Regions from separate parts of the Gulosibacter sp. ACHW.36C genome, predicted to be linked through region 2. Evidence: riboswitches for the same ligand, from Rfam matches in the RefSeq annotation. Region 2 holds a riboswitch; the other holds the start of a gene.

Region 1 (4,356 bases), 1.3 Mb from region 2:
CCGCGCGACGCTCATCATCAACGACCGCCTCGACGTGGCGATAGCGGCGCGCAAGCTCGGCATCCGCCTCGACGGCGTGCACCTCGGGCAGGGCGACGCCGCCGTGCACGAGGCCCGTGACGCGCTCGGCGCCGACGCCATCGTCGGCCTCACCGCAAACACCACCGCCCACCTCGCTGCCGTCGCGGCGCTGCCGGCGGGCACGGTCGACTACCTCGGCATCGGCGTGATCCGCCCGACCTCGACCAAACCCGACCATCCGCCCGCCCTCGGCGTTGACGGCTTCGCCGCACTCGCCGCGGCCACGCCGCTGCCCGCCGTCGCGATCGGCGGCATCCACGCCGACGACGTCGCCCCGCTGCGCGAGGCCGGTGCGGCCGCCATCGCCGTCGTCTCGGCAATCTGCGCAGCACCCGACCCCTCGTTCACCGCCCGCGGCCTCACCGCGGCCTGGCACACCGCATCCACCCCAACCCGAAAGGCCCACGCATGACCATCACCAGCGAACCCACCACCGCCCTCCCCCTCGCCGAGCAGACGGTGCTCGTCACGGGTGGCGCCCGCGGGCTCGGCCGCGCCCTCACCGAGGCGTTCGTGCGCGAAGGTGCCCGCGTCGTCGTCAACTACCGCGAGAGCGGCGAGGCGGCCGCGCAGCTCAAGGCGGCGCATCCGGGGCGCGTGGTGGCCGCCCGCGCCGACGTGCGCGACCGCACCGAAGTTGAGCAGCTCTTCGCCGCCGCCGACACCGCGTTCGCCGCGCCCGTCACGACGGTCATCAACAACGCCCTCGTCGACTTCTCGTTCAACGGCGATGCCCGCGCGAAGGCCGACGACATCAACTACGCCGACTTCGACACGCAGTTCTCAGGCACGATCCGCGGCGCGCTCAACGTGATTCAGGCGGCCGCCCCGCACTTCGCCCGCGCGGGCTCGGGCCGCGTCATCAACATCGGCACGAACCTGTTCCAGTACCCCGTCGTGCCCTACCACGACTACACCGCCGCGAAGGCGGCGCTGCTCTCGCTCACGCGCACCTTCGCCGATGACCTCGGGCCGCGCGGCATCACCGTGAACATGATCAGCGGCGGCCTGCTGCGCACCACCGATGCGAGCGCCGCGACGCCGGATGCGGTGTTCGACGCGATCGCGCAGGGCACCCCGCTGCGCTCGGTCACGACGCCGGCCCAGTTCGCCGACGCGGCGCTTTTCTTCGCCTCGCCGTGGGCGCGCGCCGTGACCGGACAGAACCTTGTCGTCGACGGCGGGCTCGTGAAGAACTAGCGCCTACGGGCCGACGACCGCGGGCGCGGGCCAGAGCTCGTGAAAGTGATGCACCGGCCCGTGCCCCGAGCCCACCTCGAGCTCGTCGGCGTGCCGCAGCGCGCCCGTCAGGTACCGCTTTGCGAGCTCGATGCTCGTGGGCACGTCGTGCCGCGGCAGCAGCGCCGCGATCGCGGCCGAGAGGGTGCAGCCCGTGCCGTGGGTGTTGCGGGTGCGGATGCGCGGGGCCGCGTACTCGCGCACGCGCGGCTCGTCGACGTGCCCGCTCGCGAGCAGGTCGCGGCTCTCCTCGCCCGTGAGGTGGCCGCCCTTGAGCAGCACCCACTCGCCGCCGCACACCCGCAGGCGCTGCAGCAGTGCGTGCATCCCGTCGACGTCGCGGGGTTCGGCCTCGGCTCGCGCGAGCACCGCGCCCTCGGGCAGGTTCGGCGTGATCACCGTGGCGCGCGGCAGCAGCTCGTCGCGGATCGCCGCCACCGTGTCCCGCGCGAGCAGGTGGTCGCCGCTCTTCGCGACCATCACCGGGTCGAGCACAACCGGCACCTCGGGCACCGTGTCGAGGCCGCGCGCGATCGCGCCGACGATGCCCGCGTTCGCGACCATGCCGATCTTGATCGCGTCGACGCGCACGTCGTCGAGCACCGCGGCGAGCTGCGAGGCCACGAAGTCGGGCTCGAGGGCGACGATGTCGCGCACCCCCTGCGTGTTCTGCGCGACGACCGCCGTGATGACGCTCATGCCGTAGGCGCCCTGGGCTGCGAAGGCCTTGAGGTCGGCCTGGATGCCCGCCCCGCCGCTCGGGTCGGTTCCGGCAATCGAGAGAACGTTGGGAATCATGGTCGGCCTCGGCTTCCTGAGCAGCATCGAGGACAGATGCTGCGCCAGCAAGCCGGCGCGTGCCGACGTGACAACGTCGCCGCGACATCCCTCCGCGAGTGCGAACTCGATCAGGTTCTCGGGTGTGATCTCAGCCCCTCGGTGGGGCACCCCGTGTCTTCGGCCAGGCTAGCGCACGCCGGGCCACCCTCGCTGGCCGCGGCTGCGCGAATCAGCGGATGCGCGGGGTTGCGACGCCCGCGCGGCGCTGCCGGAAGTCCACCACCATCATGCCCATGAACGCGCAACCGACGAGGGTGAGGAAGGCCGGCGCGACCGACCAAATACCGTAGTCGTCGAGCAGCAGCCCGCCGATGAAGGCGCCCGAACCGATGCCGAGGTTGAAGCCCGAGGTGTAGAGCGCGCTCGAGAGGTCGCGGTGCTTGCGTGGCGCCACCGCGAGCAGACGCGACTGCAGCAGAGTCGGGAGGAAGCCCATCCCGGCGCCCCAGAGGCCGAGGCCGACGATGACGAGCGGCAGCACCTGCGGCGCGAATGCGAGGCAGCCCGCGCCGAGCAGCATGCAGGCGTAGGCGACGGCGAAGCCGAGCGTCGAGCGGTTCGAGAAGAACAGGCCAGTGAGCATCGTCGCGAGCGCCGAGGTGATGCCGAATGCGAACAGCGCCGTCGCGAGCCACTCGGCCGGCAGCGAGACGATGCCGAGCAGGTACGGCGAGATATAGGAGTAGAAGGAATAGTTACCCGACATCGTGAGCGCACACAGCAGAATGAGCAGCGCGACGAGGTACATCGACCGCGCCGGCCGAGGCACGCGCGGCCCGTCGAGGCCGGTCTGCTCGACATCGCCGATCGGCTGCGGGGCCGGCACAACTTCGATGGCCGAGGTCTCGGGCTGTTCTTCGACCCGCTGTGGCAGCACGAACCAGAGCAACGCCGCCACGAGCACACAGAGGGCGGCGATCGCGAAGAAGGTCGTACGCCAGCCGAGCAGCTGTCCGAGCGCGGTGCCGAGCGGCACCCCGAGCACGAACGCGAGGCCACCGCCGCCGCCCGTGATCGACACCGCCTTCGTGAGCTGTTTCGACGTGACGAGCGCACCGGTGTACGACGTCACCGTTGCCCAGAAAACGCCGTGCGCGGCGCCGGTGAAGATGCGGGTGAGCACGACGATCGTGTAACTCGGCGCGAACGCCGTGCCGATCGTGCCGATCGCGAAGGCACTGAGCACGCCGACGAGCAGGAGGCGCTTCGGCACCCGCTGCAGCAGGTAGACGAGCGGCGTCGACAGGGCGACGACGGTAAACGCGAAGATCGTCATGAGCAGGCCGATCTGCGACTCGCTCGCGCCGAGGCCCGCCGACATGAGGGGCATGAGCCCCGTGGGCAGCATCTCGACCGTCACCGAGAGGAATGCCGCGGCGGCGAGCGTGATGAGCGGGATCAGCGGAAACGGCCGTTCTGGCGCGCGTGACGAGGTTTCTGGCACGCTCTGAGGCTACGCTGGTGCGGTGACTGACACGCCCTCGAACACCGCCGCATCGCCCGCTTCGCACCTCGTTTTGACCCTGGTCTGCGACGACCAGCCCGGAATTGTGCACGAGCTCACGGGAGCGATCACGGGCGGGGGCGGCAACATCGTCGAGCTGCAGCAGTTCTCCTCGCTCGACGCGGGCCGCTTCTTCCTGCGCTGCGAGGTCGAAACGTCATCGGGCCGCGCCGATTTCGAGGCCGGTATCTACGAGGTACGCGACGCGCTCAAGGCCGAGGTACACATCGACGAGGCGCACCGCCCGCTGCGCACGCTCGTGCTCGGGTCGAAGGCCGAGCACGCCGTGAACGACCTGCTGTTCCGCCAACGAGCGGGTTACCTGCCGATCACGGTGCCGCGCGTCATGGCGAACCACGAGGTGCTCGGCAAGCTCGCCGGCTTCTACGACGTGCCGTTCGAGTTTCGCCCCGTGCGCAACGCGCAGGAGAAGGCCGACTTCGAGCGCCGTGTGCTCGAAGTCGTCGAAAGCGACAACATCGAGCTCGTCGTGCTCGCCCGCTACATGCAGATCATCTCCCCCGAGCTCTGCGCGGCCCTCGAAGGTCGGCTCATCAACATTCACCACTCGTTCTTGCCCGGATTCAAGGGGGCGAACCCGTACCGCCAGGCCCACGCCCGCGGCGTGAAGCTCGTCGGCGCAACCGCGCATTTCGTGACGACCGACCTCGACGAGGGGCCGATCATTGAGC
Region 2 (4,356 bases):
CCGACGAGTCCGACCGGCTCGACGGCTACTTCGACGCCATCGTGCCGTTGCGGGGCATGCTCGACCGGCTCGCGCGCGAGCCAGAGAGCGACGCGGAGGCCCGCAGCATCCCGCTGCCGCCCGAGCGGCTGCACGAGGCCTGGACCGGCACGCGGCCGCCGCTCGGCGGCTGGCACCGGGTCACGTCCCTCGACGCCGGCGTGCTCACGCGCGTCGCGGATGCGGGCATCGCCGAAATCACGCAGGCGACCGGCAACGAACTCGGCCAATTACTCGCCGAGCGGGTGCGCACCGATGTTTGGACGCGCATGCTGCCGGACGACGCGGTGGCGAGCGAAATCGCTGATCAGGATGCGCCCGATCGGCTTCCGCCGGCCGGCGCGGCCTTCGCGGCGCACGCGCTGGGGTTCCTTCGCGCCGGAGAAACTGGGACACTTTCGACGGCGCCCGGCTGGTGGCGCCTCGGCTTCGCGGCGGGCCAAGTGCTCGTGCGGCGCAGAAATTACGCCAGCGCGCACTAGGCTACAAAGGCTAGGGACGATAACCGAGAGGATCCACACCTTGACCGCAATGCACGCCACCATCGAGGTGCTCAAGAACGATGTGCTCGCCCGCAACGCCGGAGAGCCGGAGTTCCATCAGGCAGTGGTCGAGGTGCTCGACTCACTCGCGCCGGTGCTCGAAACGCACCCGGAGTACCTCGACCAGGACGTCATCCGCCGCCTCTGCGAGCCCGAGCGTCAGGTGATTTTCCGCGTGCCCTGGATCGACTCGAAGGGCAACGTCAACATCAACCGCGGGTACCGGGTTGAGTTCAACTCGGCCCTCGGCCCGTACAAGGGCGGTCTGCGCTTCCACCCGACGGTCAACCTCGGCATCGTGAAGTTCCTCGGCTTCGAGCAGACCTTCAAGAACTCGCTCACCGGCCTGCCCATTGGCGGCGGTAAGGGCGGCAGCGACTTCGACCCGCACGGCCGCAGCGACCGCGACATCATGGCGTTCTGCCAGTCGTTCATGACCGAGCTCTACCGCCACATCGGCGAGTACACCGACGTGCCCGCGGGCGACATCGGCGTCGGCACGCGCGAGATCGGCTACATGTTCGGCCAGTACAAGCGCATCACCAACCGCTTCGAGTCGGGCGTGCTCACGGGCAAGGGCCTCTCGTGGGGCGGCTCGCTCGTGCGCCCCGAAGCGACCGGCTACGGCACGATCTTCTTCGCGCGCGAGATGCTCGCGACGCGCGGCGAGGACTTCGAGGGCAAGCGCGTCTCGGTCTCGGGCTCGGGCAACGTCGCGATCTACGCGATCGAAAAGGCGCAGGAGCTCGGCGCGGTCGTCGTGACCGCTTCGGACTCGAAGGGTGCGATTTACGACCCCGACGGCATCGACCTCGACCTGCTCAAGCAGATCAAGCTCGAGGAGCGCGGCCGCATCAGCGAGTACGCCGACCGCCGCAGCAACCGCGTTGAGTTCCACGAGAACCGCAACGACGTGTGGCAGGTGCCCGTCGACGTCGCGCTGCCCTGCGCCACGCAGAACGAGCTCGACGTGCACGCGGCGCAGACGCTCATCAACAACGGCCTCAAGGTCGTCGCCGAGGGCGCGAACATGCCGCTCACCGCCGACGCCGCCTCGCTCATGCGCGAGACCGAGGGCGTGCTGTTCGGCCCGGCGAAGGCCGTGAACGCCGGTGGCGTCGCCACGAGCGCGCTCGAGATGCAGCAGAACGCCTCGCGCGACCGCTGGACGTTCGACTACACCGAGACCCGCCTCGAAGAGATCATGGTCGACGTGCACGAGACCTGCCGCGCCACCGCGCAGGAGTACGGCGCCCCGAGTGACTACGTGCTCGGCGCGAACATCGCCGGTGTCACCAAGGTCGTCGACGCGATGATCGCGCAGGGCCTGGTCTAGGCCGATTCGCCGCTGCCCGCCAGCCGGGTAGGATGAACGACAACGACAGGGGAGCGCCGAGCGGCGCTGAGAGTGCCACACTGGCAGACCCTCGAACCTGATCCGGTTAGTACCGGCGAAGGAAGTCGAGTTCTCTCCATCCGGGCGCGACATCGCGCGCGGATGCCCTCCATGCGAATGGAGGACACAATGCTACGTCGATCATCCACCCGACTCACCTCGACCGCGGCCCTCGCGGCGACGGCACTCCTGCTGAGCGGATGCACGCTCGTCGGCGGTACCGGGGCGAACGAGCCGAGCTCGTCGGCCTCGGGCACCGTGACGATGCTCACGCACGACTCGTTCAACGTGAGCGACGAGCTCATCGCCGAGTTCGAGTCGGCGACCGGCTACGACCTCGTCATCACCTCGCCCGGCGACGCCGGCGTCGTGACGAGCCAGCTGCTGCTCGCGGGCGACGCCCCGGGCGTCGACGGCGTCTACGGCCTCGACAACTACTCGGCGCAGACGGTCATCGACGCCGACGTGCTCGCGCCGTACACCTCGCCAAACCTGCCCGCATCCGCCGGCGCCCTCACGCTCAGCGATGAGCTCACGCCGATCGACCAGGGACAGGTCTGCGTCAACATCGACCACGAATGGTTCGAAGAGAATGGCGTCGACGAGCCGACGACGCTCGACGACCTCGCCACCGACGAGTACGCGCCGCTGCTCGCCGTGACGAACCCACTCACCTCGTCGCCCGGCCTCGCGTTCCTCGTCGCCACCGTCGCCGAGTACGGCGACGGCTGGCAGGACTACTGGCAGCAGCTGCTCGACGGCGGCGCCAAGGTCGAAGGCAGCTGGTCTGATGTCTACTATGTCGACTTCTCGGGCGCCGAGGGTGAAGGCGAGTTCCCGCTCGTGCTGAGCTACTCGTCGTCGCCGGCCGAATCGGGCGGCACCACGGGCGTGCTCGAGGCGAGCTGCACGACCCAGGTCGAGTACGCCGGCGTCACGAAGGGCGCCGAAAACCCGACCGGCGCGCAGGCCTTCATCGACTTCATGCTGAGCGAAGACTTCCAGCAGGCGCTGCCCGAGTCGATGTACATGTACCCGGTTGACGACGCGGTCGAGCTGCCGAGCGAGTGGGCGCAGCACGCGAGCCTCGTCGAGGAGCCGCTCGACCTCGACCCGGCCGAGGTCGCCACCAACCGCGACGCCTGGCTGGAGGAGTGGAACACGCTGTATGAGGCGAGCTAGCTGGCTTGCGGGCGCAGTAGTCCTCGCGTTCCTCGCCATATTCTTTGGCTGGCCAGTGGCCAGCATGCTCTGGCGGGGCATCTCGAGCGACTCTGGCATTGACCTCACCGGCTACGGTGAGGTGCTTGCCAGCGCCCGCACCTGGCAGCTGCTCGCGAACACGGTCGGCCTCGCCCTCGCCGCCGCGCTCGGCGCGGTCGTGCTGGGGGTGCCGACCGCGAGCATCCTCTATCGCCGCCGAGTGCCCGGTGGAGCGCTCCTGCGCGGCCTCATCACCGTGCCGTTCGTGCTGCCCACCGTGGTGGTCGGGGTCGCCTTCCGGGCGCTGCTCGGGTCGACCGGCCCCCTCGGGTGGCTCGGGCTCGACGGCACGACGTTTTCAGTCGTGCTCGCGCTAGTATTCTTCAACGTCGCGGTCGTCGCTCGGCAGGTGGGGAGCTTTTGGCGCGGCCTCGACCCGCGCCTCGCCGAGGCGGCCCGCACGCTCGGGGCGTCGCCGACGCGCGCGTTCTGCACCGTCACGCTGCCGCAGCTCATGCCGGCCATCGTTGCCTCAGCGTGCCTCGTGCTGTTGTTCTGCTCGACCGCCTTCGGCATCGTGCTCACGCTCGGCACGCCAGCGCCCGGCACGCTCGAGACCGAGATTTACACCCAGACCACGGTGTTCCTCGACCTTCGCACCGCGGCGGTGCTCTCGACCCTGCAGCTGCTCATCGTCGTCGCGACCCTCGTGGTGTCGGCCCGGCTCAACCGGCGCACCGAGGCGCGCATCAAGCTGCGCGACAACCCCGAGCTCCCGCTGCGCCGTGGCGACGTTCCGGCCGCGGTCGTCGCCGCGTTCACGGTGTTCGGCCTCGAACTGCTGCCGCTCGCGACCCTGCTCATCCGCTCGGTGCGCGTCGACGGCGCCTGGAGCCTGCACAACTACGCGGCGCTCTCGAGCAGTGGCGACGGTTTCTCTGGGGGAGTGACCGTGGTTGAAGCCCTGCAACACTCGCTGCAGGCCGCGGTCGACGCCACCTGGATCTCGCTGCTCTTCGGCATTCCCCTCGCCCTGCTCCTGTCGCGGCGCGTGCGCGGTGCCGCAGCGGCCGGGCAGCGCGTGCTCGACCTCGCGATCATGCTGCCGCTCGGCGTCTCGGCCGTGACGCTCGGCTTCGGCTATGTCGTCTCGCTCCAGGCCGTCGCCCCGCAGCT

Evidence for each region. Region 2 has a riboswitch for thiamine pyrophosphate ahead of M3M28_RS03270 (thiamine ABC transporter substrate-binding protein). Riboswitches for the same ligand answer to the same signal wherever they lie in the genome.
Region 1: another riboswitch for thiamine pyrophosphate. It lies ahead of thiD (bifunctional hydroxymethylpyrimidine kinase/phosphomethylpyrimidine kinase); the one in region 2 lies ahead of M3M28_RS03270 (thiamine ABC transporter substrate-binding protein).

The regions. Positions count from the first base shown of each region.
Region 1 is NZ_CP097160.1:2,029,220-2,033,575, forward strand. Features, by position in the region: gene thiE (thiamine phosphate synthase) at 1-493, shown strand, start outside; gene M3M28_RS09365 (3-oxoacyl-ACP reductase) at 490-1,281, shown strand; gene thiD (bifunctional hydroxymethylpyrimidine kinase/phosphomethylpyrimidine kinase) at 1,285-2,118, opposite strand; TPP riboswitch at 2,189-2,282, opposite strand; gene M3M28_RS09375 (MFS transporter) at 2,330-3,604, opposite strand; gene M3M28_RS09380 (formyltetrahydrofolate deformylase) at 3,627-4,356, shown strand, end outside.
Region 2 is NZ_CP097160.1:732,786-737,141, forward strand. Features, by position in the region: gene M3M28_RS03260 (hypothetical protein) at 1-521, shown strand, start outside; gene gdhA (NADP-specific glutamate dehydrogenase) at 571-1,917, shown strand; TPP riboswitch at 1,955-2,058, shown strand; gene M3M28_RS03270 (thiamine ABC transporter substrate-binding protein) at 2,107-3,159, shown strand; gene M3M28_RS03275 (ABC transporter permease) at 3,146-4,356, shown strand, end outside.